DNA from 3 places in the Streptomyces sp. NPDC048644 genome. Region 1 is predicted to be linked to each of the others. Evidence: riboswitches for the same ligand, from Rfam matches in the RefSeq annotation. Region 1 holds a riboswitch; each other region holds the start of a gene.
The links. Region 1 has a riboswitch for thiamine pyrophosphate ahead of thiO (glycine oxidase ThiO). Riboswitches for the same ligand answer to the same signal wherever they lie in the genome.
Positions count from the first base shown of each region.

Region 2: it holds a riboswitch for thiamine pyrophosphate, as region 1 does, so the genes downstream of both, ACGFNI_RS29095 (thiamine ABC transporter substrate binding subunit) here and thiO (glycine oxidase ThiO) in region 1, are expected to answer to the same signal.
Region 3: it holds a riboswitch for thiamine pyrophosphate, as region 1 does, so the genes downstream of both, thiC (phosphomethylpyrimidine synthase ThiC) here and thiO (glycine oxidase ThiO) in region 1, are expected to answer to the same signal.

Region 1 covers NZ_JBICVO010000001.1:330,508-339,944, reverse strand. Annotated here, with positions in the region: gene bfr (bacterioferritin) at 1-155, opposite strand, end outside; gene ACGFNI_RS01525 (sulfite oxidase-like oxidoreductase) at 312-935, shown strand; gene ACGFNI_RS01520 (deoxyribonuclease IV) at 973-1,869, opposite strand; gene pknB (Stk1 family PASTA domain-containing Ser/Thr kinase) at 1,925-3,901, opposite strand; gene ACGFNI_RS01510 (thiazole synthase) at 4,018-4,815, opposite strand; gene thiS (sulfur carrier protein ThiS) at 4,823-5,038, opposite strand; gene thiO (glycine oxidase ThiO) at 5,035-6,213, opposite strand; TPP riboswitch at 6,280-6,391, opposite strand; gene ACGFNI_RS01495 (NAD(P)/FAD-dependent oxidoreductase) at 6,546-7,820, shown strand; gene ACGFNI_RS01490 (Rv2175c family DNA-binding protein) at 7,958-8,323, shown strand; gene thiE (thiamine phosphate synthase) at 8,455-9,117, shown strand; gene metF (methylenetetrahydrofolate reductase [NAD(P)H]) at 9,226-9,437, shown strand, end outside.
Region 2 covers NZ_JBICVO010000016.1:96,672-106,108, forward strand. Annotated here, with positions in the region: gene ACGFNI_RS29085 (phosphatidate cytidylyltransferase) at 1-647, shown strand, start outside; gene rlmN (23S rRNA (adenine(2503)-C(2))-methyltransferase RlmN) at 813-1,925, shown strand; TPP riboswitch at 1,959-2,079, shown strand; gene ACGFNI_RS29095 (thiamine ABC transporter substrate binding subunit) at 2,233-3,261, shown strand; gene ACGFNI_RS29100 (ABC transporter permease) at 3,237-4,928, shown strand; gene ACGFNI_RS29105 (ABC transporter ATP-binding protein) at 4,929-6,008, shown strand; gene ACGFNI_RS29110 (hypothetical protein) at 6,057-7,082, opposite strand; gene ACGFNI_RS29115 (hypothetical protein) at 7,283-8,464, opposite strand; gene ACGFNI_RS29120 (ABC transporter ATP-binding protein) at 8,446-9,186, opposite strand; gene ACGFNI_RS29125 (aspartate aminotransferase family protein) at 9,435-9,437, opposite strand, start outside.
Region 3 covers NZ_JBICVO010000006.1:414,989-424,425, reverse strand. Annotated here, with positions in the region: gene hisC (histidinol-phosphate transaminase) at 185-1,261, opposite strand; gene ACGFNI_RS16980 (LacI family DNA-binding transcriptional regulator) at 1,691-2,791, shown strand; gene ACGFNI_RS16975 (metallophosphoesterase) at 3,206-4,309, shown strand; gene ACGFNI_RS16970 (hypothetical protein) at 4,523-5,398, shown strand; gene thiC (phosphomethylpyrimidine synthase ThiC) at 5,467-7,251, opposite strand; TPP riboswitch at 7,246-7,402, opposite strand; gene ACGFNI_RS16960 (YibE/F family protein) at 7,473-8,885, shown strand; gene ACGFNI_RS16955 (SsgA family sporulation/cell division regulator) at 9,080-9,437, opposite strand, start outside.

The DNA of each region.
Region 1 (9,437 bases):
ATCTCGTCGAACGACTCGGACCTGGTGTACTTCGCGAGCTTCGGCCAGCCGAAGTTCTCCTGCATCTTCGCGTGCAGGAAGTACTGGTTGATCGCGGTCAGCTCGGCAGTCAGCTGCTCGTTGAGGAATTCGATGACCTCGGGGTCGCCCTGCATGGCAGCGGGCTCCTTCCGCGCGAGAACTGGGCAAGTGCCGCGCATCTTTGCACCGCTCGGAGCGTAACGTCCAGTAAGTACACACTTACTCCGCTATGCCCGATTCAACCGCCTCCCTGGTCATCGGCACCCCTCCCCGTCTGACACCATGGAGGCATGGGTCAGCCGGAAAGCCGCGAAGCGGAGCATCCTCAGCTGCCCCCGGGGCAGCGACTGCAGCGGGGCTGGCCGGTGACGCACTACGGCCCGGTGCCGAAGTTCCGCCCCGAGCGCTGGGAGTTCCGCGCCTTCGGTGCCACGGCGGACGGTGACAAACACTGCTGGACGCATGAGGAATTCGCCGCGCTGCCCTATACGACGGTCGTCTCCGATATGCATTGCGTCACCAAATTCAGCATGCTCGGCGCCGAATGGGGCGGTGTACGGACACAGACGATCCTTGATCTCGCGCCGCCCGCGCCGGAGGCCACTCACGTCATGGTGTGGGCCGAATACGGATTCAGTTCGAACCTGCGCCTGGAAGACTTCGCCGCGGAGAATTGCCTCTTCGCCACCCACCGCTCGGGCGAACTCCTCACCGCGGAACACGGATTCCCGGTCCGGCTGATGGTCCCGCATCTGTACGCCTGGAAGGGCCCCAAGTGGGTCCGCGGCATCGAGTACATGACGGCGGACCGCCGCGGATTCTGGGAGGAGCGCGGCTATCACAACCTCGGCGACCCCTGGCGGGAGATGCGCTACTCCTACCAGGAGGAACCGGGCGACGGCCCCGAACTCTGATCAGGGTCCGCCCCGGCACGGCGCGGACCCACGGCCCTCAGCCGCGCAGCTCCTTCAGCCGCGCCACATCCGCCGCATGCCCCTCCTTGCCGCCGGGCGTCTCGATCACCAGCGGCACCCCGTCCGTCGCCGGATGCCGGAACAGCTCGGCGAACGGCTCGGCGCCGATGTGCCCGGCACCGATGTTCGCGTGCCGGTCCTTGTGCGCGCCGACCACGTCCTTGGAGTCGTTGGCGTGGATCAGCCGCAGCCGCCCCTCGCCGGTGACCTCCGTCAACTCGTCCAGCAGCGCCTTCATCCCGCCGGGCGCCGCCATGTCGTGCCCGGCGGCGAACGCATGGCAGGTGTCCAGGCACACACCGAGCTTCGGATGCCGGTCCAGCGCGTCGAAGTACGGGCCGAGATCCTCCGCCCGCGCGCACAGCGACGCGCCTTGGCCCGCCGTCGGCTCCAGCAGCAGCCACGGGTCGTCGTCGTGCGTCAGCTCGTCGAGCAGGGGCCGCATCCGCTCCCTGACCTGCGCGAGCGCCGTGCTGCGCGGACGCCCGCCGGTCGCCGATCCGGTGTGCACCACCACGCCGAGCGCGCCGATCTCCCGGCCGCGCCGCAGGGAATGCCGCAGCGATTCCACGGACTTGTCGACGGTCGCCTCGGTGTGCGAGCCGAAGTTGATCAGATAGGGCGCGTGCACATACGCCGGGATGCCGTCCCGCGCGCAGCCGGCCCGGAACTCCTCGTCCTGCCCCGGGTTGCCGGGCGGCGTCGCCCAGCCGCGCGGATTGGCCACGAAGACCTGCACGCTCTCGCCGCCCAGCGCACGGGCGTACGGCAGGCCGACCTTGGCCAGGCCGCCGGCCACCGGCACATGGCCGCCGACCGGATTACGGGTACGGGCGGGCGACGCGGCGCCCTGCGGGGACGGGGAAGTACTCACCCCACAAGAGTGCCAGGCGCCGGCCGCCCGCTGCCCCGGGGTCACCACCGCCCGGCTACAGCGCGCCCTTCAGACGGATGGTGACCGTGCTGCCCTTCGGTGCCTTCTTCCCGCCGTCGACCGACTGCGTGTCGACGGTGTCCTGCGGGAACAGGAACGGCTTCTTGACCTCGACGGCGAAGCCGAGATCCGTCAGCTGCTGCTTCGCGTCGTCGACGTTCTGACCCGTGACGTCCGGAACCGTGATCATCTCCGGGCCCTGCGACAGGGTCAGCGTGATCGTCTCGCCCTTGCCCAGCTTGGCGCTGCCGGGTCCTGGCGACTGCCGCGCGATGGTGCCCTTGTCCTCGGGGGAGTGCACCGGGGTGTCCGCGACCTTCACATCGAAGCCCGCCTTGCGCAGCTCCGTGACGGCCGCCTGCCGCTCGTCACCGGTCACGTCGGGGACGTCGAGTGCCGTGCCGCGGCTGACGATCAGCGCCACCGCCGTGTCGGGCCGCCGCTTGCCGCCCGACTCCGGGTCCGTGCGGATCACCGAGCCCTTGGCGACCTCGTCGCTGAACTCCTTGCGTTCGGTGCCAGGCACCAGGCCCCGGTCCCGCAGCTTGCGCCGGGCGTCCGCGACCGGCGTGCCCGCCAGATCGGGGACGGCGACGATGTCAGGGCCGCGCGAGACGGTGAGGGTGACCGTGCCCGTCCCGCGGATGCGCGCTCCGATGCCGGGCTCGGTGGCGATGATGTGGCCGCGCCGCACCGTGGAGCTGTAGTCACGCCGCACCTTCACCCCCAGGCCCTCGTCCCGCAGCGTCCCGGCGGCCTTGGCCTGCGGCATGTCCAGCACCGCGGGCACAGTCGTGAACTGGCCGGAATTGATGTACCAGACGCCCGCGCCGACCCCGAGCACGATCAGGACGGCCGCGACGAGGGCGGCGATCCTGCGCCGCGGGTCGGCGAAGGGCCCGCGGCGCACCGGCGGCGCGGGACGCAGCCGGGTGGTCCGCCCGTCCGGCGCGGCGGCGTCGGACGGCGGCACCTCCAGGACGCTGGTGCGGTTCAGCTCCGCGTCATCGGCGGTACCGGGCAGCGGCGGCCGGCCCCCAGCCCGCGGCAGCACGCTCGTCCGCTCGGCGCCGTCACCGGCCGGTGCCTCCCTGGCCTGCGGCGGCACCACGTCCAGCTGCGCGTCGGACAGCTCGCCGCGCGCCGTGCGGGCCGAGGAGAGCAGCGCCACCGCGTCCTGTGGCCGCAGCCGCGGATCGCGGGCGGTGGCCTGCGCCACCAGGGCGTCCAACTGCGCGGCGAGCCCCGGGACGGCCTCGGACGGCGGGCGGACGTCCTCGTGCAGATGCTGGTAGAGGACCTGCGCCGCGGTGCCTCCGGTGTGCGGCTTGCCGCCGGTGAGCATTTCGTAGAGCACCACGCCGCAGGCGTAGACGTCCACGCACGCGTCGGACGTACCGTGCTCGATCTGCTCGGGGGCGAGGTAGGAGACGGTGCCGAGGACCGCGCCCGTGGCGTCGGTGGTGTTCGTATCGACCGTCCGCACCAGGCCGAAGTCGGCGACCTTCACCCGGCCGTCGTCGCCGATCAGGACGTTCTCCGGCTTCATGTCGCGGTGCACGAGAGCGGCGCGGTGCGCGGCGCCCAGGGCGGCGAGGATCGGCTCCAGGATGTCCAGCGCGGCCCGCGGCTGGAGCGCGCCCCGCTCGCGCAGCACGTCGCGCAGCGTGCACCCGGCGACGTACTCCATGGCCAGATAGACGTACGTGCCGTCCGTCCCCTGGTCGAAGACGCCCACCACGTTCGGGTGCGAGAGCCGGGCGACCGACTTGGCCTCGCGGATGAACCGGTCGACGAACGCGTCGTCCACCGCGAGCGACGGGTGCATCACCTTCAGGGCGAGCACGCGGTCGAGCCGGGTGTCCATGGCCCGGTAGACCGTGGCCATACCGCCGGCGGCGATACGCGCGTCGACGCGGTAGCGGCCGTCGAGCAACTGCCCGACCAGGGGGTCCTGAAGGGTCGTATCCACGGCAGACGAGTCTACGAGGACCCACCGACACGTCACACGTGCGGCGGCCTTCCCCGGCGTACTGAGGCCGAACGGTGACAGGAACGCGGGCGGCGGCGCCCGCGCCCCGCCCGGCGCTACCGGAACGCCGGCCGCTCCGGATCCAGCTCCGCCACCCCGTCCGCGGGCGACGACGCCAGCGCGAAGTGCCGGCGCGGGATACGGCCCGCCCGGTACGCGAGCCGCCCGGCGTCGACCGCGTACCGCATGGCCCCGGCCATCAGCTCCGGCTCCTGGGCCCGGGTCACCGCGGACGCCAGCATCACCGCGGCGCAGCCCAGCTCCATGGCGAGGGCCGCGTCGGACGCGGTGCCCGCGCCCGCGTCCAGCACCACGGGCACCCCGGCCCGCTCGGTGATCAGCTGGAAGTTGTGCGGGTTGCGGATGCCGAGCCCGGAGCCGATCGGCGAGCCCAGCGGCATGATCGCGGCGCAGCCGACGTCCTCCAGCTTCCGGGCCAGCACCGGGTCGTCGTTCGTGTAGGGCAGCACCGTGAACCCGTCGTCCACCAGCGTCTCGGCGGCGTCCAGCAGCTCGATCGGGTCGGGCAGCAGGGTGCGCTCGTCGGCGACGACTTCGAGCTTGACCCAGTCCGTGCCGAGCGCCTCACGGGCGAGCCGCGCGGTGAGCACCGCCTCGCCCGCGGTGAAACAGCCCGCGGTGTTCGGCAGCACCCGGATCGCGTGCCGTTCCAGCACGGACAGCACCGAGCCCTGCACGGTCGGATCGAGCCGCCGCATGGCGACCGTCGTCAGCTCCGTCCCGGAGGCGAGCAGCGCCCGCTCCAGGGCGTCCAGACTGGGCGCGCCGCCGGTGCCCATGATCAGGCGGGAGGTGAAGGTGGTGCCTGCGATGGTGAGGAGATCGTCGGCCATGGTCGGTTCAGCCTCCCTGGACTGCGGTGAGGACCTCGACGCGGTCGCCTTCGCCGAGCGGGGTGCGGGCCCACCGGGCGCGCGGCACCACGGTCTCGTTGACGGCGGCGGCCAAGCCGCCCGGCGCCCGGGACAGCGTCGCCACCAGCAGGTCGAGCGTCAGCCCGCCAGGGATCTCGCGGACTTCTCCGTTGACGGTGACGGAAACGGGGGAGGCGTTCATACGGGCTGCTCCTGGGGGACGCGGGCCGCGGGGGCCGCTACGGGGGCGGCGTCGGTGAACCGCAGAGGGGAGAACGGGCGGGCCTCATCGGGCAGTTGCCCGGTGGCCAGCACCTCGGCCATGGCGTCCCCGGTGACGGGGGTCAGCAGGACGCCGTTGCGGAAGTGCCCGGTGGCCAGGAGGAGTCCTGGCAGCGGGGTCGGGCCGAGCAGCGGCGCGTTGTCAGGGGAGGTGGGACGCAGCCCCGCGCAGGTCTCGGCCAGCGGCAGTTCGGTGATGCCCGGCACCAACTCGTGCGCGTCCCGCAGCAGTTCGTACACGCCGCCCGCGGTGACGGTGGTGTCCCAGCCCAGCTCCTCGCTGGTGGCGCCGACGACCAGCTCGCCGTTCTCCCGCGGCACCAGGTAGAGGGGGCCGCCGCGGACGACGGCCCGCACCGTGCGGGAGAGGAAGGCGGGGCTCCCCCGGGGGACGTCCGGCATCCGGAGCCGCAGCACCTGCCCCTTGACCGGGCGCACCGGCGGCAGCACCTCACCCGGCACCCCGGCCAGCCGGCCGCTGTGGCTGCCACCGGCCAGCACGACCCGGTCCGCGGCCGGCCGGCCGCCGTCCGCCAGCTCCGCGCCGACGGCCCGGCCCGCGCTGACCGTCAGCCGCTCGGCCCAGGTGCGGTGGAAGACCACCCCGGCCCGCGCGCAGGCCGTCAGCAGCGCGCCCGCCAGGCGGCGCGGATCGACCTGATGATCGCCGTCCACCCGCAGGCCCCCGCGCACGCCGGGCGCCAGCATCGGCTCCAGACGGCGGCACTCGCGCCCGGACAGCCACTCCGACTCCAGACCCGAACGGCGCTGGAGCGCGTGCAACTCCCGCAGATGGGCCCGGTCGTCGGCGTCCAGCGCCACCACGAGGGTGCCGCAGGCGCGGTAGCCGACGGCCTGTCCGCTCGCCTCCTCCAGCTCCGCGACGAACCCCGGATAGCGCCGGGCGGACGCGAGGTTGAGGCCCAGCAGGGTCTGCTCCCCGTAGTGCAGCTCGGTGACGGCGGCCAGCATGCCGGCCGCGACCCGGGCGGCGCCGCCGCCCGGCTCCGGGTCGACGACGGCCGTGCGCAGCCCCCGAGCGGCGGCCCGCCAGGCGGTGACCAGGCCGATGATGCCGCCGCCGATGACGAGCACATCGGGGTGCCGCCCGGCGTGCGGCGGCGGTCCGTGTGGTGCGGCGGACGGTGCGGAAGATGCATGCATGGGCGTCCAGCCCCTCCCTTCGCCGGCATGACCCGGATCAGGTTCGTACGGTCGGAGGCCGCCAGCCTCCCTCTCAGCCCGGTGCGTCCGGGCTCCCGCGAGTGCGTAGGACCCTCACCCTAATACCAGCCGCCGACGCCCCGTAAGGGAGCGCCCCGGCACGGCGGGCGGCGCTTCCCGGGCCCCACCGGGCGTGACGCTGTGTCAGAGATCTCCTTGCGCGCTGCTGCGGGCGCCGTCGCGCGCCGTCCTAGAGTGATCGGGTGAGCGAGCAGAGCAAGTCCTCCCAGGACCCTGACCACACGCCGCGCGTCGTGATCGTCGGCGCGGGTATCGCGGGTGTGCAGACCGCTGTCGCGCTGCGCGAACAAGGCTGGCGCGGCGCGATCACGCTGTTCGGCGACGAACCGCACCAGCCCTACGACCGCCCGCCGCTGTCCAAGGCGGTCCTGCTCGGCAAGGCCGAAGGCGCCGCGTTCGACGTGGACTTCGCCTCCCTGGGCATCGAGCTGCACCTCGGCCGTCCGGTCACCGCGCTGCGGCCCGAAGAGCATCTCGTCGAGACCGCCGAAGGCCAGGTCCGCTACGACCACGCCGTCCTCGCCACCGGCGCCGAGCCCCTCGCACTGCCCGGCAGCGCGGGGCTGCCCCACGTCCACCTGCTGCGCACCCTCGACGACGCCGAGCGGCTGCGGCCCGTCCTCGCCGCCCGGCACGAGATCGTGGTCGTCGGCGCGGGCTGGATCGGCGCCGAGTTCGCGACCGCGGCGCGCGAGGCGGGCTGCGCGGTCACCGTCGTCGAGGCCGCCGACCGGCCGCTGGCCGGCGCGCTGCCCGCCGAGGTCGCCGCCCACATGGCGGGCTGGTACGCCGGATCCGGCGCCCGGCTGCGCACCGGCGCGCGGGTCGCCGCCGTCGAAGCGGGCACCGTGCTCCTCGCCGACGGCACCGCGCTGCCCGCCGACGCCGTGGTCGTCGGCATCGGCGCCCGCCCCGCGACCGGCTGGCTGGCCGGCTCCGGCGTCGCGCTCTCACCCGATGACGGTTCGGTGCTCGCCGACGACCGGCTGCGGACCTCGGCCCCGGACGTCCACGCGGTCGGCGACTGCGCCTCCTTCCCGTCGGCCCGTTACGGCCGCAGGCTCCTGATCCACCACTGGGACAACGCGCTCCAGGGCCCCCGCACGGTCGCGGGGAACATCACCGGCGGCCCGGCCGAAGGCGTGGTCTACGACCCGGTGCCGTACTTCTGGTCGGAGCAGTTCGGCCGGTTCGTGCAGTACGCGGGCCACCACGACCGGGCCGACGAACTCGTCTGGCGCGGCGATCCGGAGAGCGCCGCCTGGTCGGTGGTCTGGCTGCGGAAGGAGACGGGCCCGGCGGAGGGGCGGCCGGACCGGGGCAGGCTGGTCGCGCTGCTCGCGGTCGGCCGCCCGCGCGACCTGGCGCAGGGCCGCAAGCTCATCGAGCGCGGCGCCGTCCTGGACCGGGGGCGGGCGGCCGACGCGTCCGTGCCCCTGAAGGCGGCGGCTCTCTGAGGCGTGCCCGACGGGGCGCAGTGGAAGCGGACGGGCGCGGTCCGCGTGCCGGGCCCGGCGTCACCCGCCGGTGTGGGTCTCGTCCCGTTGGCGATGCCCGGCTACCGGCTGTCAGTGCGAGGTGGCAGGCTTGTCCTGTGACCGAGATTGACGCAAACATCGATGGACTCGTCCCCGCCTGGCTCACCCTCCCCGACATCGCCGAAGCGTTCGGCGTCGAGGTGACACGTGTCCGGCAGCTGGTCAAGGAGGGCCAGCTGATCGCGGTGCGCCGCGGTGAGAACAGGGCACTGCACGTGCCGGCCGATTTCATCAAGGACGGCAAGGTCGTCAAGGGCCTGGCCGGCACCCTGACCCTCCTGCGGGACGACGGCTTCGCCGACGAGGAGATGCTGGAATGGCTCTTCACCCCGGATGAGACCCTGCCCGGTACGCCGGCGCAGGCGCTGCGCGAGAACCGCGGCACGGAGGTGAAGCGCCGGGCGCAGGCGCTCGCCGTGTGACGCGGCGGGCGGGGCCGACGGCAGGCCCGCCCGCGCCTGAGCAACCGCAGCCGAATCCGTAACCGCAACCGAGGTGGCGTACGAGCCGGAGAGCCCGGCCCGTACGCCACCGCCCCGGGGGGAACCGCCCGATGACCACCGCGACGACCACCGCCCGCGCGGCCCTGTCCGACGCCAGGCTCTACCTCTGCACGGACGCCCGCACCCGCCAGGGCGACCTCCCGCAGTTCCTGGACGCGGTGCTCGCCTCCGGCGTGGACATCGTCCAGCTCCGCGACAAGGGCATGGAGGCGGCCGACGAGCTGCGCCACCTGGAGGTCTTCGCCGACGCCTGCCGCCGGCACGGCAAGCTGCTCGCGGTCAACGACCGGGCCGACGTCGCCCACGCCGCGGGCTCCGACGTGCTGCACCTCGGACAGGGCGACCTGCCCGTCCCCGCCGCCCGCGCGATCCTCGGCACGGACGTCCTGATCGGCCGCTCCACGCATGCCGAGGCCGAGGTGGACGCCGCCGTCGCCGAGCCCGGCGTCGACTACTTCTGCACCGGCCCGTGCTGGCCGACCCCCACCAAGCCGGGCCGCCACGCACCGGGCCTCGACCTGGTCCGTTACGCGGCGGCGCAGGCACCCGGGCGCCCCTGGTTCGCGATCGGCGGGATCGACGCCGGCAATCTGGACGAGGTCCTGACGGCGGGCGCCCGCCGGGTCGTGGTCGTCCGCGCGATCACCGAGGCGGAGGATCCCGGCGCAGCCGCCGCATCCCTCGCCAAGCGCGTCCGCACCTGGGACGCCTGAGCGGACGCGGCAGCGGCTTCCTGTCCAACCTGTGGACAGGAAGGGCTCTAATCAGGCATAACGTCCGCATCGGTTGGTGCGCGACCCCCCGGTGGTTAACCTGCCCGTATGGCCCTAGGTACAGCTTCCACCAGGACTGATCGTGCACGGACCGTCCGCGACCTGCTGGCTTCCGGCAAGCGGTCGTATTCCTTCGAGTTCGCCGCCCCGAAGACGGAGAAGGGCGAGCGGACCCTGTGGAACGCCATTCGCCGCATCGAGGCCGTCGCCCCGACCTTCGTCTCCGTGACGTACGGCGCGGGCGGCACCTCCCGTGAAGG
Region 2 (9,437 bases), on a different contig from region 1:
TCAGGGCGCCGCTGGTACCGCTCGCCGTCGGCGGCACCGCCATGGTGATCGCCGGCTACGTGCGCGGAGCCGAGGGCGCCTGGGTGGCGATGGCACTCACCACCCTCGCCGTCCTGGTCTGGCGCATGACGGGGAAACCCGAGAACTACCTGCGGGACGTCACCGCAGGGGTCTTCGCGGCGTTCTACGTGCCGTTCCTCGCGACGTTCGTCGCCCTGATGCTCGCCGCCGACGACGGGCCGCAGCGGGTACTGACCTTCCTGCTGCTGACGGTCGTCAGCGACACCGGGGCGTACGCCGTCGGCTGGCGCTTCGGCACGCACAAGCTCGCGCCCCGCATCAGCCCCGGCAAGACCCGTGAGGGCCTGGTCGGTGCCGTGCTGTTCGCGATGGCCGCCGGCGCGCTGTGCATGGAGTTCCTGATCACGGACGGTGCCTGGTGGCAGGGGCTGCTGCTCGGCCTGGCCGTCGCCACCAGCGCCACCCTCGGCGACCTCGGCGAATCCATGATCAAGCGGGACCTCGGCATCAAGGACATGGGCACCCTGCTGCCCGGCCACGGCGGCATCATGGACCGGCTCGACTCCCTGCTGCCGACCGCCCCGGTCGTCTGGCTGCTCTTCGTGATCTTCGTCGGCAGCGGCTGAAGCGCCCAGGTAGTCTGGAAAGGCCCGCTGTCCGACAGCGGGCCTTTTTCCGTCCTCGCGACCGCGGGGACAGTTCCCGTGAGTCCCCCGGGTTCCGGCACCGTCCCGCCGTTGGCTCCGCACCGTGGAGATCGTCCGGCACCGTCGCATTGAGGAGTTCCGCCCATGGCACCGCCCGAGCCCGGTGTGCTGACATTCGTCGCCCCCCGCGGGGCCAAGAAGCCCCCGCGGCACCTCGCAGACCTCAGCCCCGCCGAGCGCCGCGAAGCCGTGGCCGCGATCGGCGAGAGGCCGTTCCGCGCCAAGCAGCTGTCGCAGCACTACTTCGCGCGCTACGCGCACGAGCCGGCGCAGTGGACCGACATCCCCGCCGCGGCCCGGGAGAAGCTCGCCGCGGAGCTGCTGCCCGAGCTGATGAACGTGGTGCGGCACATCTCGTGCGACGACGACACCACCCGCAAGACCCTGTGGAAGCTGCACGACGGCACGCTCGTCGAATCGGTGCTGATGCGCTACCCGGACCGGGTCACGATGTGCATCTCCTCACAGGCCGGCTGCGGGATGAACTGCCCGTTCTGCGCCACCGGCCAGGCCGGCCTGGACCGCAACCTCTCGACCGCCGAGATCGTGCACCAGATCGTCGACGGAATGCGCGCCCTGCGCGACGGCGAGGTGCCAGGCGGCCCGGCGCGGCTGTCGAACATCGTGTTCATGGGCATGGGCGAGCCGCTCGCCAACTACAAGCGGGTGGTCGGCGCCATCCGGCGGCTCACCGACCCCGAGCCGGACGGCCTCGGCCTGTCGCAGCGCGGCATCACCGTCTCCACCGTCGGACTGGTGCCCGCCATGCTGCGGTTCGCCGACGAGGGCTTCAAGTGCCGGCTCGCGGTCTCGCTGCACGCCCCGGACGACGAACTGCGCGACACCCTCGTCCCGGTCAACACCCGCTGGAAGGTGCGCGAGGTCCTGGACGCGGCCTGGGAGTACGCCGAGAAGTCCGGCCGCCGGATCTCCATCGAGTACGCCCTGATCCGTGACATCAACGACCAGGCCTGGCGCGGTGACCTGCTGGGACGGCTGCTCAAGGGCAAGCGCGTGCACGTCAACCTCATTCCGCTGAACCCGACACCCGGCTCGAAGTGGACCGCGTCGCGCCCCGAGGACGAGCGGGCGTTCGTCCGGGCCATCGAGGCGCACGGCGTGCCGGTGACCGTCCGCGACACCCGCGGCCAGGAGATCGACGGCGCCTGCGGACAGCTCGCGGCCTCGGAACGCTGACCGCCCGCTGGTAGCGTGTGATCGAACAAATGCACATTCCGACAGGGGAGCGCCACAGCGCTGAGAGTGCGGAGACGTCGTAGGGATACGGCGCCCGCAGACCCTTGAACCTCGCCCGGGTCATTCCGGGTAGGAAGTTCGGTCGTCACTCATGCTGTTGCGCCCCGCCCTGCGCCGCCCGGCTCCACCGGGCGGCGCGGCGCGGGGCCGCGTCTCTTCCTGGCCAGCCAGGAGGAAATCAGTGAGCACCAACCGCACCACCACCGCCCGCAGAGCCGTGGCGGCGGTCGCCGCCGCCGCAGCCGGCATGACCGCGCTCGCCGCCTGCGGCAGCGCGGACGGCGGCAGCGCGGCGGACGCCAAGACCGTCACACTCGTCAGCCACGACTCCTTCAACGCCTCGAAGTCGGTGCTCGCCGCGTTCGAGAAGCAGAGCGGCTACAAGGTCCGGGTGCTCAAGGGCGGCGACGCGGGCAAGGCCGTCAACCAGGCGATCCTCTCCAAGGACAACCCGCAGGGCGACGTCTTCTTCGGCATCGACAACACCCTGCTGTCCCGCGGCCTGAAGGCCGGCCTCTTCACGCCGTACCGGGCCAAGGGCCTCGACGCCGTCCCCGCCGCCCTGCAACTGGACAAGGCAGACCACCGCGTCACACCCCTCGAATACGGCGACACCTGCGTCAACTACGACCGCGCCTACTTCGACCGGCACCGGCTCGCGCCGCCGAAGACCTTCGACGACCTGCTCAAGCCGCAGTACAAGGGCCTGCTCGTCACGGAGAACTCCGCAACCTCGTCGCCGGGGCTCGCCTTCCAGCTGGGCACCATCGCCACCCACGGTGAGAAGGGCTGGCAGGACTACTGGAAGAAGCTCAAGGCCAACGGCGTCGAGGTGGTCGACGGCTGGGAGCAGGCGTACAACGAGCGCTTCTCCGGATCCGCGGCCGGCCGGGGCAAGGGCGACAAGCCGCTGGTCGTCTCGTACGCCTCCAGCCCGCCCGTCGAGGTGCTCGGCAAGAAGCCCGCGCCGAAGCAGGCACCGACCGGCGTCGCCACCGGGACCTGCTTCCGGCAGATCGAGTTCGGCGGCCTCCTCAAGGGCGCCAAGAACGAGAAGGGCGGCAAGGAACTGCTGGACTTCCTGCTCAGCCGGAAGTTCCAGGAGGACATGCCGCTCCAGATGTTCGTCAACCCGGCGCGCAAGGACGCCACGGTGCCCGACCTGTTCACCAAGTACGGCGCGACGATCGACAAGCCGGCGACCCTCGCCCCGGAGACGATCACCGAGAACCGCGAACAGTGGGTCAAGCAGTGGTCCTCGCTCGTTCTGAAGTAGACGGGGCCAGGCGCGGCCGTAGCCGGCGCGCCACGGCGGTGCGGGCGGCGCTGATGGCGCTGCCGGTCGCCTTCTTCGCGCTGTTCTTCGCCTACCCGGTCACCGCGATCGTCGGACGCGGGCTGAAGGACGGCGGGCGGTGGCAGCTCGGCCGGATCGCCGACGTGCTCGGCGACGGGGACGTCCTGCACGTCCTGTGGTTCACCGTCTGGCAGGCCGCCGCGTCGACCGGCCTCACCCTGCTGATCGCGCTGCCCGGCGCGTACGTCTTCGCACGGTTCGACTTCCCCGGCAAGCAGTTGCTGCGGGCGGTGGTCGCGGTGCCGTTCGTGCTGCCGACCGTCGTCGTCGGCTCCGCCTTCCTGGCCCTGGCCGGCCGCGGCGGGCTGCTCGACGACCTGTGGGGCGTGCGTCTCGACACCTCGGTGTGGGCGATTCTGCTCGCCCACGTCTTCTTCAACTACGCCGTGGTCGTACGGACCGTCGGCGGGCTGTGGGGACAGCTCGACCCGCGGCAGGAGGAGGCGGCGCGGGTGCTGGGCGCCGGGCGTCTCGCGGCCTGGCGCCGGGTGACGCTGCCCGCGCTCGGCCCCGCCGTCGCCGCCGCCGCGCTGATGGTCTTCCTGTTCACCTTCACCTCCTTCGGAGTGGTGCAGATCCTCGGCGGGCCCACCTTCTCCACCCTGGAGGTGGAGATCTACCGGCAGACCGCCGACTTCCTCGACCTGCCGACCGCCGCCGTCCTCACCCTGATCCAGTTCGCGGCGGTCCTCGCCCTGCTGGCCCTGCACGCCTGGACGGTGCGCCGCCGCGAGAGCACCCTCCGGCTCGTCGACGCCGCGCGGACCGCGCGGCGGCCCCGCGGCCCCGGACAGTGGGCGCTGCTGTGGGGCACCCTCGTGATCATCGCCGTCCTCGTCGTCGTGCCGCTCCTCGTGCTCGTCGAGCGGTCCTTCGCCGGGCCCGACGGCTACGGCACGGTCTTCTACGAAACGCTGGGCTCCGCCGCGTCCGCCGACAGCACCTTCGCCGTCGCCCCCCTGGAAGCGCTGTGGAACTCGCTCGCCTACGGGGTGGCCGCCACCGCGATCGCCCTGGTGGTGGGCGGCCTGGCAGCCGCCGCCCTGACCCGGCGCGGCGGGCGGCTCGTCCGCGGCTTCGACGCGCTGCTGATGCTGCCGCTCGGCGTGTCCGCGGTCACCGTCGGCTTCGGATTCCTGATCACCCTGGACCGGCCGCCGCTCGACCTGCGCTCCTCGTGGTGGCTGGTGCCGCTCGCCCAGGCGCTGGTCGGGGTGCCGTTCGTGGTGCGGATCATGCTGCCCGTCCTGCGTGCCGTCGACGGGCGGCTGCGGGAGGCGGCGGCCGTGCTGGGCGCCTCGCCGTGGCGCGTGTGGCGCGAGGTGGACCTGCCGATGGTGCGCCGCGCCCTGCTCATCGCCGCCGGATTCGCGTTCGCCGTATCGCTCGGCGAGTTCGGCGCGACGGTCTTCATCGCACGGCCCGACCAGCCGACGCTCCCGGTGGCCGTCGCCCGGCTGCTCGGCCGCGCCGGGGAGCTGAACTACGGCCAGGCGATGGCCCTTTCGACCATCTTGATGGTGGTGTGCGCCGGGGCCCTGCTGGTCCTGGAGCGCCTCCGCACCGACCAGTCCGGGGAGTTCTAGATGACGGCTACGGCTCGGGCCGCAGACACCGAAGGACAGCAGCTGCTGCGGCTGAACGGCGTGACCGTACGCTTCGGGCCGGCCGGCGCGCCCGCCGCGCTCGACGCGGTCGATCTGGACGTCGCCGCCCACGAGGTCGTGTGCGTGCTCGGGCCCAGCGGCAGCGGCAAGTCGACGCTGCTGCGGGTGGTGGCCGGGCTGCAACCGGCCGATGCCGGGCAGGTGCTGCTGGAGGGACGCGACCAGGCGCGGGTGCCCACCCACCGGCGGGGCGTCGGCCTGATGTTCCAGGACCACCAGCTCTTCCCGCAGCAGGACGTCGCGGGCAACGTCGCCTTCGGCCTGCGGATGCGCCGGGCTGACCGCGCCGCACAGCAGCGCACCGTCGCCGAACTGCTCGGCCTCGTCGGTCTTCCGGGCGCCGGGCGCCGCGCCGTCGCCTCCCTCTCCGGCGGCGAGCAGCAGCGGGTCGCGCTGGCCCGTGCCCTCGCACCGAGCCCCCGGCTGCTGATGCTCGACGAACCGCTCGGACAGCTCGACCGGGGACTGCGTGAACGTCTCGTCGTCGAACTGCGGCGGCTCTTCGGCGAGTTGGGGACGACGGTGCTCGCCGTCACGCACGACCAGGGCGAGGCGTTTGCGCTGGCCGACCGGGTCGTGGTGATGCAGGACGGACGGATCGCGCAGACCGGCACCCCGCTGGAGGTCTGGCAGCGGCCCGCCACCGAATTCGTCGCCCGCTTCCTCGGCTTCGACAATGTCGTCGCGGCGACGGTGCAGGGCGGCGCCGCCGTGACGCCCTGGGGCAAGGTGCCGGTCCCCGAAGCGTCACCCGACGGGCGGTGCCGGCTGCTCGTCCGGCCGGCCGGCGTGCGGCTGACGCCCGTGTCCGACGGCCTGCCGTGCACGGTCGCCGCCCGGACCTTCCGCGGCACCCACGTCGCCCTGCTGCTCCAGCCGGCCGAAGGCCCTCAACTGGAGGCGGCCTGCGCACTGCGGGACGCGCCGGAAACGGGCGAGCGGGTCGGCGTCCGCTTCGCCGCCGAAGACGTCGTGGTGCTGGCCGGCGGGGACGGATAGCGTCCTGAGGCGGCCCGGCCGGAATCGCCGGAACGGTTTCCGGGACGGCTACCGGCGGTGTTCAGCGTCCCGGCCGTGTCCCGCGCCCGGTGCGTCTGTGCCGGTCGGGACGTGTTCCGTGTCCCGCGCGCGTCCCACGGCCGGATCCCCGGGCCGTGCCTGACCCGCTCCGCCGGTGTCGCCGCTGCCTGCCGCACCCGCCGGATCGCCCTCGTCCGAGCCGAACCAGGCGACGGCGACGGCACCGGCGACCGCCGCCACGAAGCCGAGCACCGCGACCCAGGCGAAGCCGGGCCTGGACGCGTCACCGAGCCACAGCACCCCCAGGATGCCGGGCACCACCGTCTCGCCCACCACCAGCGCCGCGGTGGCACCGTTCACCGAACCGATCTGCAGCGCCACGGTGTGCAGGTACATGCCGCCGATCCCCGCCACCAGGATCGCGTAGAGCGCCGGGTCGGCGAGGAGGACGGACAGGCTGAACGGCGCCACGCCGTCCAGCATCCTGACGCCCACACCCAGCGCGCCGAAGCCGAGACCGGAGAGCAGCCCGGCGAGGATCGCGGCCCGCGCACCGAGCAGCCGGACGACCAGGGTGCCGACGGCGATCAGGAGGACGGACGCGATCAGCAGCCACCAATGGCCGGCGGCCGGAGTACGGCCGCTCCCTTCGTGCCCCGCGGCGGTGGCCAGCAGCACCAGAGCCCCGCAGACCACGGCGATCGACGTCCACTCGGGCCTGCTGAGGCGTATCCCGAGCAGCTTGATGCTCAGCAGCGCGGTGATCACGAGATTGGCGCTGATCACCGTCTGCGAAAGGAACAGCGGCAGCAGCCTGGCAGCCAGCGCGCCCAGCCCGAAGCCCACGAAATCCAGCCCGGAACCGACCATGAACTCCCAGGTCACCGCGGCCTTCGCGGTCGACGCCAGGCTGGGGCCGCCGTGCTGGGTGACACCGGTGGCGGCGCCTGCCGCCTCCCGGCGGGCGGATTTCCGCGATCCCACCGCCTGGAGAACGGAACCCGTGCCGTAGCAGACCGATGCCGCCACGGCCGTCAGAAGGCCGATGATCACCAAGAGCTCCGTTCACGCACCGCCGCCGCGCCGCGTCTTCCCGGCCGGCGGGGGTGCCTCTCACCACTGCGTTACCCGGCCAGGCAGACGTGCATTTCGGGCCGCGGGTTGCCTGGCCGGGCCGAGGGCCTGCGGCCGGCCGGGGATTCCCGCTCGTGGTGGAAAGGGCGGGAGCCGCGGGAGCTACGTAGGGCGTCCGCTCAGCGCACCAGGGGAAGAGCCGCCAGCTCCGCGACGGACCAGGTCACCGGGGCCAGCACGACCACCAGGGTCAGGGCGCGCAGCGTCGCCGCGCGGCGCAGCAGGGAAGCGGGGGCACCGAGCCGGCGCAGCGCGGCCGTCGTGTCGGCGCGCGCCGCGCGGGATTCCACGGCCGCGGTCAGGAAGCTCGCCGTGACGCAGACCAGCACGACGGCGGCGCCGACCGCGGTCAGCGGCCCGAACGGCTGGAGCGGCGCGGCGTGGAACACCTTCACCGCCGCGTAGGCACCGGACACCACCGCGCACAGCACGCCGACGGGACGGCCCATGCGGTGCGCCTCCTCCTGGAGCACCCGCCCGGCCAGCAGCCGGAGCGCGCCGGGACGGCTCGCACACAGCAGCCGCCCGCACAGATGCACAAGACCGGGACCGGCGAGTACCAGGCCGATGGCCGACAGCGCCCAGCCGGCCAGGACACCCGGCGGGCTGCCGATCAGCCGGCCCGGCAGCGGCAGCAGGCCGTCGGCCGCCGCCACCCCCTGGGCGGCGTAGCTCTCGACGGCCAGGCCGGCCGCCGCCAGGGTGATGCCCCAGGGCAGCCCGGACGGCGTGGCCGGTGCGGTACGCGGCGGAGCGTCATCGGCGTCGGATGGTGCGGGCGCGGGCCGCTGCTCGCGCGGGCGCAGCGCGACGGCGGTCGCCGCAGCGGCGGTCAGCGGCACCGTCGACAGCAGGAGCAGGGCGCCGGCGAGCGGAACCGGGTGGCCGGCGCCGAGCAGATCCGTGCCGAGCCCGCGGGAGGGCGACGTGCCGAGATCGCCGCGAAGACGGAAGAACGCCAGGAGGGCGAGGGCCGCGCCGAGCACGCAGGACAGCGCCGTGGAGACGGCGGCGAGCAGGGTGAGCCGGACGGGCCCCAGACCGGCCGCGGCCATGCCGCTCGGGAAGCGGGCCGCGGGGTCCGTACGCGCCACCGACACCGCGAACTGGGCGGTGGCGGCGAGCGGCGCGACGCACCACAGGAGACGGACCAGGGAGTCGCCGACGGCCTTGGGGTGCCCGGCGGCGTGGCCGAGCGTGGCCAGCAGGAGGAAGCCGGTGCCCGCTGCCGCCGCGGCCACGAAGAGCCGGCGCACCAGGACGAGGGGATGCGTGCCGCGGGCTAGACGGAGAGCGAGCACGCTGCCCTGCTTTCCGCGTCGGGAGCGTCGGTGGCCGCGGAAGCCGCCCCGGCTCTGCGGCCGTCGACGAGGGCGAGGGTGCGGTCGGCGAGCGTCGCCACGTCCGGGTCGTGGGTGGCCAGCACGACGGTGATCTGGTGGGAGCGGGCGGCGGCGGTGAGGGTGCGCAGCACCTGCGTGCCGTCGGTGCGGTGCAGCGGCGCGGTCGGCTCGTCCGCGAACAGCACGTGCGGGGCGGACGCGAGGGCGCGGGCGACGGCGACGCGCTGACGCTGCGACTGGTCGAGCCGGTCGGGGCGGCGGCGGGCGCAGCCGCCCACGTCGAGGCGGTCCAGCCACTCGGCCGCGGTGTGCCGGGCGGTGCGGTGGCCCTCGCCGCGCAGCAGGAGCGGGAGCGCGGCATTTTCCCAGGCGGTCAGCTCGGCGACGAGCTGCGGCTGGGTGTCGATCCACCCGAAGCGGTCCAGGCGCAGCCGCTCCCGGCCCCGGGCGGAGAGGGTGTGGACGGGGGAGCTGTTGAACCACACCTCGCCCTCGGACGGGGCGAGTTGGGCGGAGAGGCAGCGCAGGAGTGTGGTCTTGCCGCTGCCGCGCGGGCCGGTGACGGCGAGGATCTCGCCCTCCCTGACGCCCAGGGAGATACCGGCCAGGGCCGGGCTGCCGCCATAGCTGTGGTGCAGGCCGCGGGCCCAGAGAACGTCGTTGTCAGGCGGGGCCACCATCTGCGCACCTCTTGCTCGTCGCGTCCGCTCGTTCCCCCGGCCGGGTGAACGACCATGGAGGGTATCGGTCACTGGAACGGTAAGGACTGCGGACCCCTGGCAATCGTCGCTCGGCATGCACAACGGCCCAGATTCACTCTTATGGCTTTAAAAGAGTGAATCCGGGCCGTGAGATCTTCAGTTGTGCTGAGGGTGCGTCAGCGGGGCGGGGTGCCCCGGCCGGCCGGTGAGGGTGCCGGACGCGGCGGTCA
Region 3 (9,437 bases), on a different contig from region 1:
TTCACAAGCATTATCTCTCACACGCTTCCAGCCATTCTTACGGGGGGTGCGTGACCGCGGTCACGCAGGAATCCACGGTGCGGACCCCACCGCGCAGCCTCCGCACCGGTACCCGGCGCCCTGCACAACGCCTTGGGGCCGCGAGCCGTCAGGCCCGCGGCCCCAAGGCCGGAAAAACCGCGCGTCACAACGCCTTGCGGAACTCCTCGGCTGCCTGCAGGAACAGGTCCATCGCCGCACTCTCACCGATCGTCACCCGCACACCCTCACCGGCGAACGGCCGCACCACGACACCGGCCCGCTCACACGCAGCCGCGAAGTCCGTCGTACGGTCCCCCAGCCGCAGCCAGACGAAGTTGGCCTGCGTCTCCGGAACCGTCCAGCCCTGCCCGGCCAGCGCATCGACCACCCGGGACCGCTCGGCGACCAGCGCGTCGACCCGCTCCAGCAGCGCCGCCTCGCTGCGCAGCGACGCCACGGCCGCCTCCTGCGCGAGCTGGCTGACGCCGAACGGCACCGCCGTCTTGCGCAGCGCCGCGGCCACCGGCGCGTGCGCCACCGCGAAACCGACCCGCAGCCCCGCCAGCCCGTACGCCTTGGAGAAGGTCCGCAGCACACAGACGTTGGGCCGGTCACGGTAGAGCTCCACGCCGTCCGGCACCTCGGCATCGCGGATGAACTCGCGGTACGCCTCGTCCAGCACCACCAGGACGTCCCCCGGCACCCGGTCCAGGAACGCCTCCAGCTCGGCACGGCGCACGACGGTGCCCGTGGGGTTGTTGGGGTTGCAGACGAAGATCAGCCGAGTGCGGTCGGTGATCGCCGCCAGCATCGCGTCCAGGTCGTGCACCTCGTCGGAGGTCAGCGGAACCTGCACGGACGTGGCACCGGAGACCTGCGTGACGATCGGGTACGCCTCGAACGACCGCCAGGCGTAGATCACTTCATCGCCGGGACCGGCCGTCGCCTGCACCAGTTGCTGCGCCACCCCCACCGATCCGGTACCGGTCGCCAGGTGCTCCACCGGCACCGAGAAGCGCTCGGCCAGCTCCGCCATCAGACCGGTGCACGCCAGGTCGGGGTAGCGGTTGAAGGCCCCGGCGGCGGCCACCGCGGTCTCCAGGACGCCGGGCAGCGGGGGATAGGGATTCTCGTTGGAGGACAGCTTGTACGCGGCGGGCCCTTCCGGGGCCGGCCGGCCCGGCTTGTAGGTGGGGATGCCGTCCAGCGCAGCACGCAGCTTCGGGGTCTTCTCGCTCACCGCAGGTCCTCCTCGACCGTCCCACTCGACTCCAATACTGCACACCTTAAGAGGATTCCCCCGTTCGGCGGCAGACCCCCGCTTCCCGGCCGCCCTTCCCACGGCCCTGGGGCCCCGTCCCCGTACGGTGCGAGTCAGCCACCCGTACCGCGCCGCCCACTCGCCCCCGGGGCGCGCTCGCCATATCTGCGCGCGCCGGTAGCTCACTCCGTGGCGCGCGTCCCCCGTGAAGGTGACTTGAGACCTCTTCGATACCTGACGAGATCGCCAGGCGAACGCCCCCGGTGACCCGGCCAACTCCACCCGAAACCCACAACTCCCTTACCTTCCAAGGATATTGACGACTGATCACCTTGCAGAAACGTGCCTTCTGCAAGGCGACGGCCGACTCCCGCGAAAAGCCCGCCCGAGCCCTACTATCGGCTCGCCATGACAGCAGCAGGGAAGCACCAGGTGAGCCGGTCGACCGGTCGCCGGCTGGGGCGGGCAGGCATCCGAGATGTGGCCGCCGCGGCCGGCGTATCGATCACGACCGTCTCCGACGCGCTCAACGGCAAGGGCCGGCTTCCGGATGCCACCCGTAGCCACGTCCGCGAGGTGGCCGAACGGCTGGGCTACCGCCCCTCCGCCGCCGCCCGAACCCTCCGTACCGGCAAATCGGGCCTCATCGGCCTGACCGTGACCACGTACGGGGATGAACCTTTCACCTTCACCGAATTCGCGTACTTCGCAGAGATGGCCAGAGCCGCCACCTCCGCCGCGCTGGCCCGCGGCTACGCCCTCGTCATCCTCCCCGCGACCTCCCGCCACGACGTGTGGTCCAACGTCGCACTCGACGGCACGGTCGTCATCGACCCGGCCGACGGCGACCCCGTCGTCACCGAACTCGTCCGGCACGGCCTCCCCGTCGTCTCCGACGGCCGCCCCGGCGGCACCCTCCCCGTCACCGGCTGGGTCGACAACGACCACGAAGCGGCCGTACTCGGCCTGCTCGACCACCTCGCCGACGCCGGCGCCCGCCGCATCGGCCTCCTCACCGGCACCACCACCGACACCTACACCCGGCTGTCGACCACCGCGTACCTCCGGTGGTGCGAACGAGTCGGCCAGGACCCGGTCTACGAGTCCTACCCGGCACACGACCCGTGCGCCGGAGCCGTCGCCGCCGACCGGCTCCTGGCCAGGCCCGACCGCCCCGACGCCGTCTACGGCCTCTTCGACCCCAACGGCACGGACCTGCTCGCCGCGGCCCGCCGCTACGGACTGCGCGTCCCGGACGACCTGCTGCTGGTCTGCTGCAGCGAGTCCACCGTCTACGCCAACACCGAACCGCCGATCACCACCCTGTCCCTCAAACCCCGCCGCATCGGCACCGCCGTCGTCCAGATCCTCATCGACGCGATCGAAGGACTGGGTGACGGGTGCCCGGTGGAACAGGTCATACCGACCGACCTGATCGTGCGGACCTCGTCCCAGCGCCGGTCCCCCCGCACGACCGTCAGCCCGCCGCGCGGCCCGGCCGGCGACTGATCCCTACCGTCGGCGCAGCGTCGGCAGCGGGAGGGGCACCGAGTGGGTGCCCCTCCCGGGCCGGCCCGTCGGCCTCCCGTCCGGGACGTTCCGCGCCACGCCGACCGTCGCATTCACGCCATGATCCGGCCGCCGCGTGTTGGATACGCTCCCGGAACCGGCGCGAGCGACGCACCGGCAGCGGCCCGGTCAGCCCCCACGGCCAGGGAAAATCAGGGTGATCTCGGGATAAAACCGCAGGGAACGCCGAGCTCCCGTCGATTGACCACCCCCGGGTGCGTCACAACCCGCGAGCAGCGTTCCTATGATGGGCGAACGACACCGCGGACCGCCGTCGACCAGGCAAAGGTCCGAGAGGTACACGGCGGCGCGATGGTGGAGGGGTCAATGACTCAGGGGGCCGGTCAAGGACCCATGGCGTGGACCATGGCGGCACACACTCCGGCGTCCCCGCAGCCGCCAGGACCGCCCCCCGGCGCGCCCGTGGGACCGCCGGCTGACACCGTCCCCCCGCACTTCCCCGCCGCACCGCAGGCGCAGCTCCCCGCACACGCCGCGGAACTGCCCGATGAGTACACCCCGACCGCCCGCGACCTCCCCGTCGTCGGCGCACCAGGGCGTGCCGACACCCTCGTCGACCAGCCGACGGCCGGACTCGTACCGGCCCCCGAGACCGCACCGGACGGCGAACCGGCCGAGGGGCCAGGCCCCTTGTACGTCGTCGGCGACGTACACGGCTACTACGACGAGCTGCGCGAGGCCCTCGCCGCCGAAGGGCTGATCGACGCCGACGGCAGCTGGTCGGCGGGCAACGCCAGGCTGTGGTTCCTGGGCGACTTCACCGACCGCGGCCCGGACGGCATCGGCGTCATCGACCTCGTCATGCAGCTGTCCGCCGAGGCCGCCGCCGCCGGCGGGTACTGCAAGGCGCTGATGGGCAACCACGAACTGCTGCTCCTGGGCGCCAAGCGGTTCGGTGACACCCCCGTCCAGTCCGGCGCCGGGACCGCGTCCTTCCAGGCCGCCTGGCTGCTCAACGGCGGCCAGAAGACCGACATGGACCGCCTGGAGGACCACCACCTCCAGTGGATGGCCCGCCTGGACGCCGTGATGGAGGAGGACGGGCACCTGCTCGTGCACTCCGACACCACCGCCTACCTCGAATACGGCGACTCCATCGAAGCCGTCAACGACACCGTCCACGACGTGCTGACCCGCAGCGAGGCCGACGAAGTCTGGGACCTGTTCCGCAAGTTCACCAAGCGCTTCGCCTTCCGCGACGAATCCGGCGCGCAGGCCGTACGCCAGCTCCTGGACGCCTACGGCGGCACACGCGTGGTGCACGGCCACAGCCCGATCCCGTACCTCCTGGGCGAGGTGGGCACGGAGGACACCGACGGCGAGCCCGTCGTCGTCGAGGAGCCGCACGTCTATGCCGACGGGCTGGCCATCGCCATGGACGGCGGGGTCACCATGGCCGGAAAATTGCTTGTCGTTCAACTTCCCCTGACTGACTGAGCGTTATCCGGGCAGGTGAAGGCCAAGTCGGCGGGTGGTCGGCGCACGGCGTGACCGGACGGTTCCGTTCCGGGCCGGGCCCAATTTCCGGAAACCCCCTGTCACCCCGTGCCGGAGGCGCTCTACCATCGGGCTATCCGTAGCAGGCTCTCCTCCGTTTCCGCCAACTGCCCGGCCATCGTCGGCCCGTACGGCCCTACGGAGCATCGGGGGATGCACATGAACAGCGCTCCGCATCTGCTCAACGAGGACCGCGAGGACTTCGCGCGACTCCTCGATGAAGCGCTGCGTACCGCCGCCCACCGCCCGGATCTCGCCACCGCAGCGAGCGAGCACCTCACCACCGAGCAACTGCGCACGCTGGCGCTCGACGCCACCTCCACCATCACCGCCCACGCCGCGACCGAGTACCGGCACTACGTACGGCTGCGCGACCGACTGCGCGACCCGGACGGCGCTCCCGCCGATGCCGCGACGGCCGACCGCGAAGATGCCCAAAGCCCCGGCGTCGCGGACCCGTTCACCACCGCGGCCACCGGCCCGGACGGCGCGCCGGAAGCCGCCGGCGCGGGACTCGGCGCCATGATCGCCGTCCTCGCCCCGGTCCTCGCGGGCATCGCGGCGGTCCTCTTCCTCCTCATCGGCTACGTCCTGAGCGCCGTCAGCCCCGAACAGGCCGTCGCCCGGCCGCTGATCGCCGTCGGCTGGATCTTCGCCGCGCTGACCGCGGCGGGGGCGCTGGTCGCGATGGCCGGCCTGGTGATCACCGCACTGCGCAACGGCTCATCGCCGCGCGAGGCCACCGGACACCACGACCTCGACCGCGCGCGCGAGGCATGGCACCGCGCCCTCATCGAACAGGGCCTGCTGCCCTTCCTCCACGACACCCTCGCGGCAGCCGCCGACCACGCCCCCGCCCCGTACACCCCGGGCCGGACCGGCGTACGCAAGAGCCGCATCCCGTCCCTCGGCTACTCCCGCCCCCGGTTCAGCAGCCCCGACACCGGATCGGCAGGCCCCCGCCCCCGCTACTCCAGCCCCGACTTCACCGGCCCCGACCACGACGGGCCCGAGGAACGGCCGGAGTAGGCGGGCGCGCTCCCGGCCCGAGGCGCCGCGCGAAGGGACGCCCCGGTGCCGGTCCCGGAACGGCCGGATCAGTCGGCGATCGGCAGATAGACGCGGTTGCCCGCCGCCGCGAACTCCTTCGACTTCTCCGCCATACCCGCCTCCGCGTCGACCGCCAGGTCACCGCCGTGCTCGCGGCGGATGTCCTGGGAGATCTTCATCGAGCAGAACTTCGGCCCGCACATGGAACAGAAGTGGGCCGTCTTCGCCGGCTCGGCCGGCAGGGTCTGGTCGTGGAAGGAACGCGCGGTGTCCGGGTCCAGGGCCAGATTGAACTGGTCCTCCCAGCGGAACTCGAAGCGCGCGTCGGACAGCGCGTCGTCCCACTCCTGGGCACCGGGATGTCCCTTGGCCAGATCCGCCGCATGGGCCGCGATCTTGTACGTGATCACGCCGGTCTTGACGTCGTCACGGTCCGGCAGGCCCAGGTGCTCCTTGGGCGTGACGTAGCAGAGCATCGCCGTACCCCACCAAGCGATCATCGCGGCGCCGATACCCGAGGTGATGTGGTCGTACGCGGGCGCGATGTCGGTGGTCAGCGGGCCCAGCGTGTAGAACGGCGCCTCCTCGCAGATCTCCTGCTGAAGGTCGATGTTCTCCTTGATCTTGTGCATCGGGACGTGCCCCGGACCCTCGATCATCGTCTGGACACCATGCCGCTTGGCGATGGTGTTCAGCTCACCCAGCGTCCGCAACTCCGCAAACTGCGCCTCGTCGTTGGCGTCCGCGATCGAACCGGGACGCAGGCCGTCCCCGAGCGAGAACGTCACGTCGTAGGCCGCGAGGATGTCGCAGAGCTCCTCGAAGTGCGTGTAGAGGAAGGACTCCTGGTGATGCGCCAGGCACCAGGCAGCCATGATCGAACCGCCCCGCGAAACGATGCCGGTCTTGCGCCGGGCGGTGAGCGGGACGTAGCGCAGCAGCACACCTGCGTGCACCGTCATGTAGTCCACGCCCTGCTCGGCCTGCTCGATGACCGTGTCCTTGTAGATCTCCCAGGTCAGTTCCTCGGCCTTGCCGTCGACCTTCTCCAGCGCCTGGTAGAGCGGAACGGTGCCGATCGGCACGGGGGAATTGCGCAGCACCCACTCCCGCGTGGTGTGGATGTTGCGACCGGTGGACAAGTCCATGACCGTGTCCGCACCCCACTGCGTCGCCCAGGTCATCTTGTCCACCTCCTCCTCGATGGAGGAAGTGACCGCGGAATTACCGATGTTGGCGTTCACCTTCACCAGGAAGTTCTTGCCGATGATCATCGGCTCGATCTCCGGATGGTTGACGTTGGCCGGCAGGACGGCACGGCCCGCCGCGATCTCGTCACGTACGAACTCCGGCGTGACGTTCTCGCGGAGGGCGACGTACTCCATCTCCGCGGTGATCTCGCCGCGCTGCGCATAGGCGAGTTGGCTGACCGCGGCGCCGTTCCGGCCGCGGCGGGGCTGCCGCGGCCGGCCGGGGAAGACCGCGTCGAGGTTCTTCAGACCGCCACGCGGCGAGGTGTGCTTGAGGCCGTCGTCCTCGGGGCGCAGCGGGCGACCCGCGTACTCCTCGGTGTCGCCCCGCGAAATGATCCAGTTCTCTCTCAGCGGCGCCAGTCCGCGGCGGACGTCCGTTTCGATGTGAGCGTCGGTATACGGCCCTGACGTGTCGTAGAGCGTCACGTCCTTGCCGTTGGTGAGGTGCACTCGCCGGACCGGAACCCGCAGGTCAGGGCGGGATCCGGTGAGGTAGCCCTTGTGCCAGCCGATCTCCTTGGCGGAGGCGTCCTGGCCGGACTCGCCGTTTTCGGGCGTGCGTGCATCCTGCAGAGTCATGGAGACCCAACTCCCTACGCCGGCATTACCCGGTAACAGGTTCGGCGGTCGACGCAGCGGCTCCCGCCCACGGGCGTTTCACGTGAAACGCCGCTGGGACGAGGATCAGCGCCCTCTCAGCCCGGTGCTCCGAGCTCCCGCGATTGCAAAGGTGCCACCACGGTAGCGGCCGATGTGGCGTGGTGAACAGGGGGCCCTGCGCTTCTTGCGATGATCGGTCGGTGACCGGCACCGATCCTCATACGCACTCCCACGGCCATGCGCACACGCACGGGCACGGCCCCGCCGCGCCCGTCTCCCGGCATCTGCGCAAGGTCATCGCCGCGGTGCTGATCCCGTTCGCCGCCGCCGTGGTGGTCGGCCTCGCGGTGCTGTGGCCGGGCGGCGCGCCCGATCACCGGCCGTCCGGCGTCGGCTTCGACCAGCCGACCGAACAGGCCAGGGTGACCAAGGTGGAGGAGGTCAACTGCGCCGACGTGCACGCCGAGCAGCAGCAACAGCCGACGACTCCAGGCGGCCAGCCGACCGGGGGAGCGGAGCGGGGGAAGCCCTGCGAACGCGCGACGGTCGAGGTCACGTCGGGCGGAAACGCCGGCCGGACCTTCCAGGCGGTCGTGACACCGGACGCGCTGCGGCACTACACGACGGGGCAGGAGGTCGTCGTCGCGTACTCCCCCAAGGCGCCCAAGGATCTGCAGTACTCGATCAGCGATGTGGACCGCACCTTGCCCATGTGGGTACTGGCCGCGATCTTCGCGTGCGCCGTCGTGATCGTCGGGCGGCTGCGCGGGGTACTGGCGCTGGTCGCCCTGGCGGCGAGCTTCGGGGTCCTGACGCTGTTCATCCTCCCGGCCATCCTTCAGGGATCGAATCCCCTGCTGGTGGCGGTGATCGGCGGCAGCGCCATCATGCTGATCGCGCTGTACATGTGCCACGGACTGACGGCCAGAACCTCGGTCGCGGTGCTCGGCACGCTCGCCTCGCTGCTGCTGATCGGGCTGCTCGGCTCGGTCTTCATCGGCTGGGCGCTGCTGACCGGCAACACGGACGACACGACGGGGCTGGTGCACGGGCTGTACCCCGGCATCGAGATCCGCGGACTGCTGCTGGCAGGCATCATCATCGGCTCGCTGGGCGTGCTCGACGACGTGACGGTCACCCAGACCGCCGCGGTGTGGGAACTCAAGGAGGCCGACCCGTCGGCGGGATGGCGCAAGCTGTACGGCGCCGCCATGCGGATCGGGCGGGACCACATCGCCTCCGTCGTGAACACCCTCGTACTCGCCTACGCGGGCGCGGCGTTGCCGCTGTTGCTGCTGTTCTCGATCGCACAGAGCAGCGTGGGCACGGTCGCCACCAGCGAGGTGGTCGCCGAGGAGATCGTCCGGACCCTGGTCGGCAGCATCGGTCTGGTCGCGTCGGTACCCCTGACGACACTGCTCGCGGCGCTGGTCGTCTCGGCCGACCGCAGGCCCCAGGCCGCTCCGGGGGACGAGAGCGGAGCGGAGGACGGCACCTGGGGCACGGACGGCGCGACGGAAACCGGCACGGCCGTGGGACGGGCGGCAGCGCGACGCGGCGCACGGGCGACACGAGGGTCGCGTGGGACGCGCGGCCGGCGCCGCAAGGCATGACGGAGCCGCGGCCGGGGGCCGCACCGGCCCGCTGACGTCCACCGACCGGCGCGGAAACCGGCGCAGCAGGCATCGGGCCGACGCGGCATCCCCTGGGCGAGCGGGATCCGGCGCCCTCTTCGTCACGGACCCGCCCGGCGCACCGAGACAACGCCCGACCCGAAAGGGCCGGGGGAGGACCGGGCGGCGGTGGGTCAGCTCGCCTTGGACGCCTCCGTCAAGATGCGGTCCAGCACGGCTTCCAGGGTGTCGCACACCTCTTCCGCGCCGAGCGGCACCAGCCGGTCCGTCCGGTCGAGGAACGCCACCAACGGCGGTGCGCTGACGCGGAAGAGTGCGCGTTCGGCGCCGACCTGGAGGCTGATGAAGACGTCGCTGAGATGCCCGCCGGAGGCAGGCTCGACGCGTACGTCGCCCTCCCCCGACGGCCCGCTCAGCCCGTCGAGCAGCAGCTCACGGCTGAAGGCCCACGTGACGGGCACATCGCCGGGCAGGTCGAAGGTGAGGCGTACGGCGTACGGATCGGCGCTGTCGAAGTCCAGCTCCACCGGG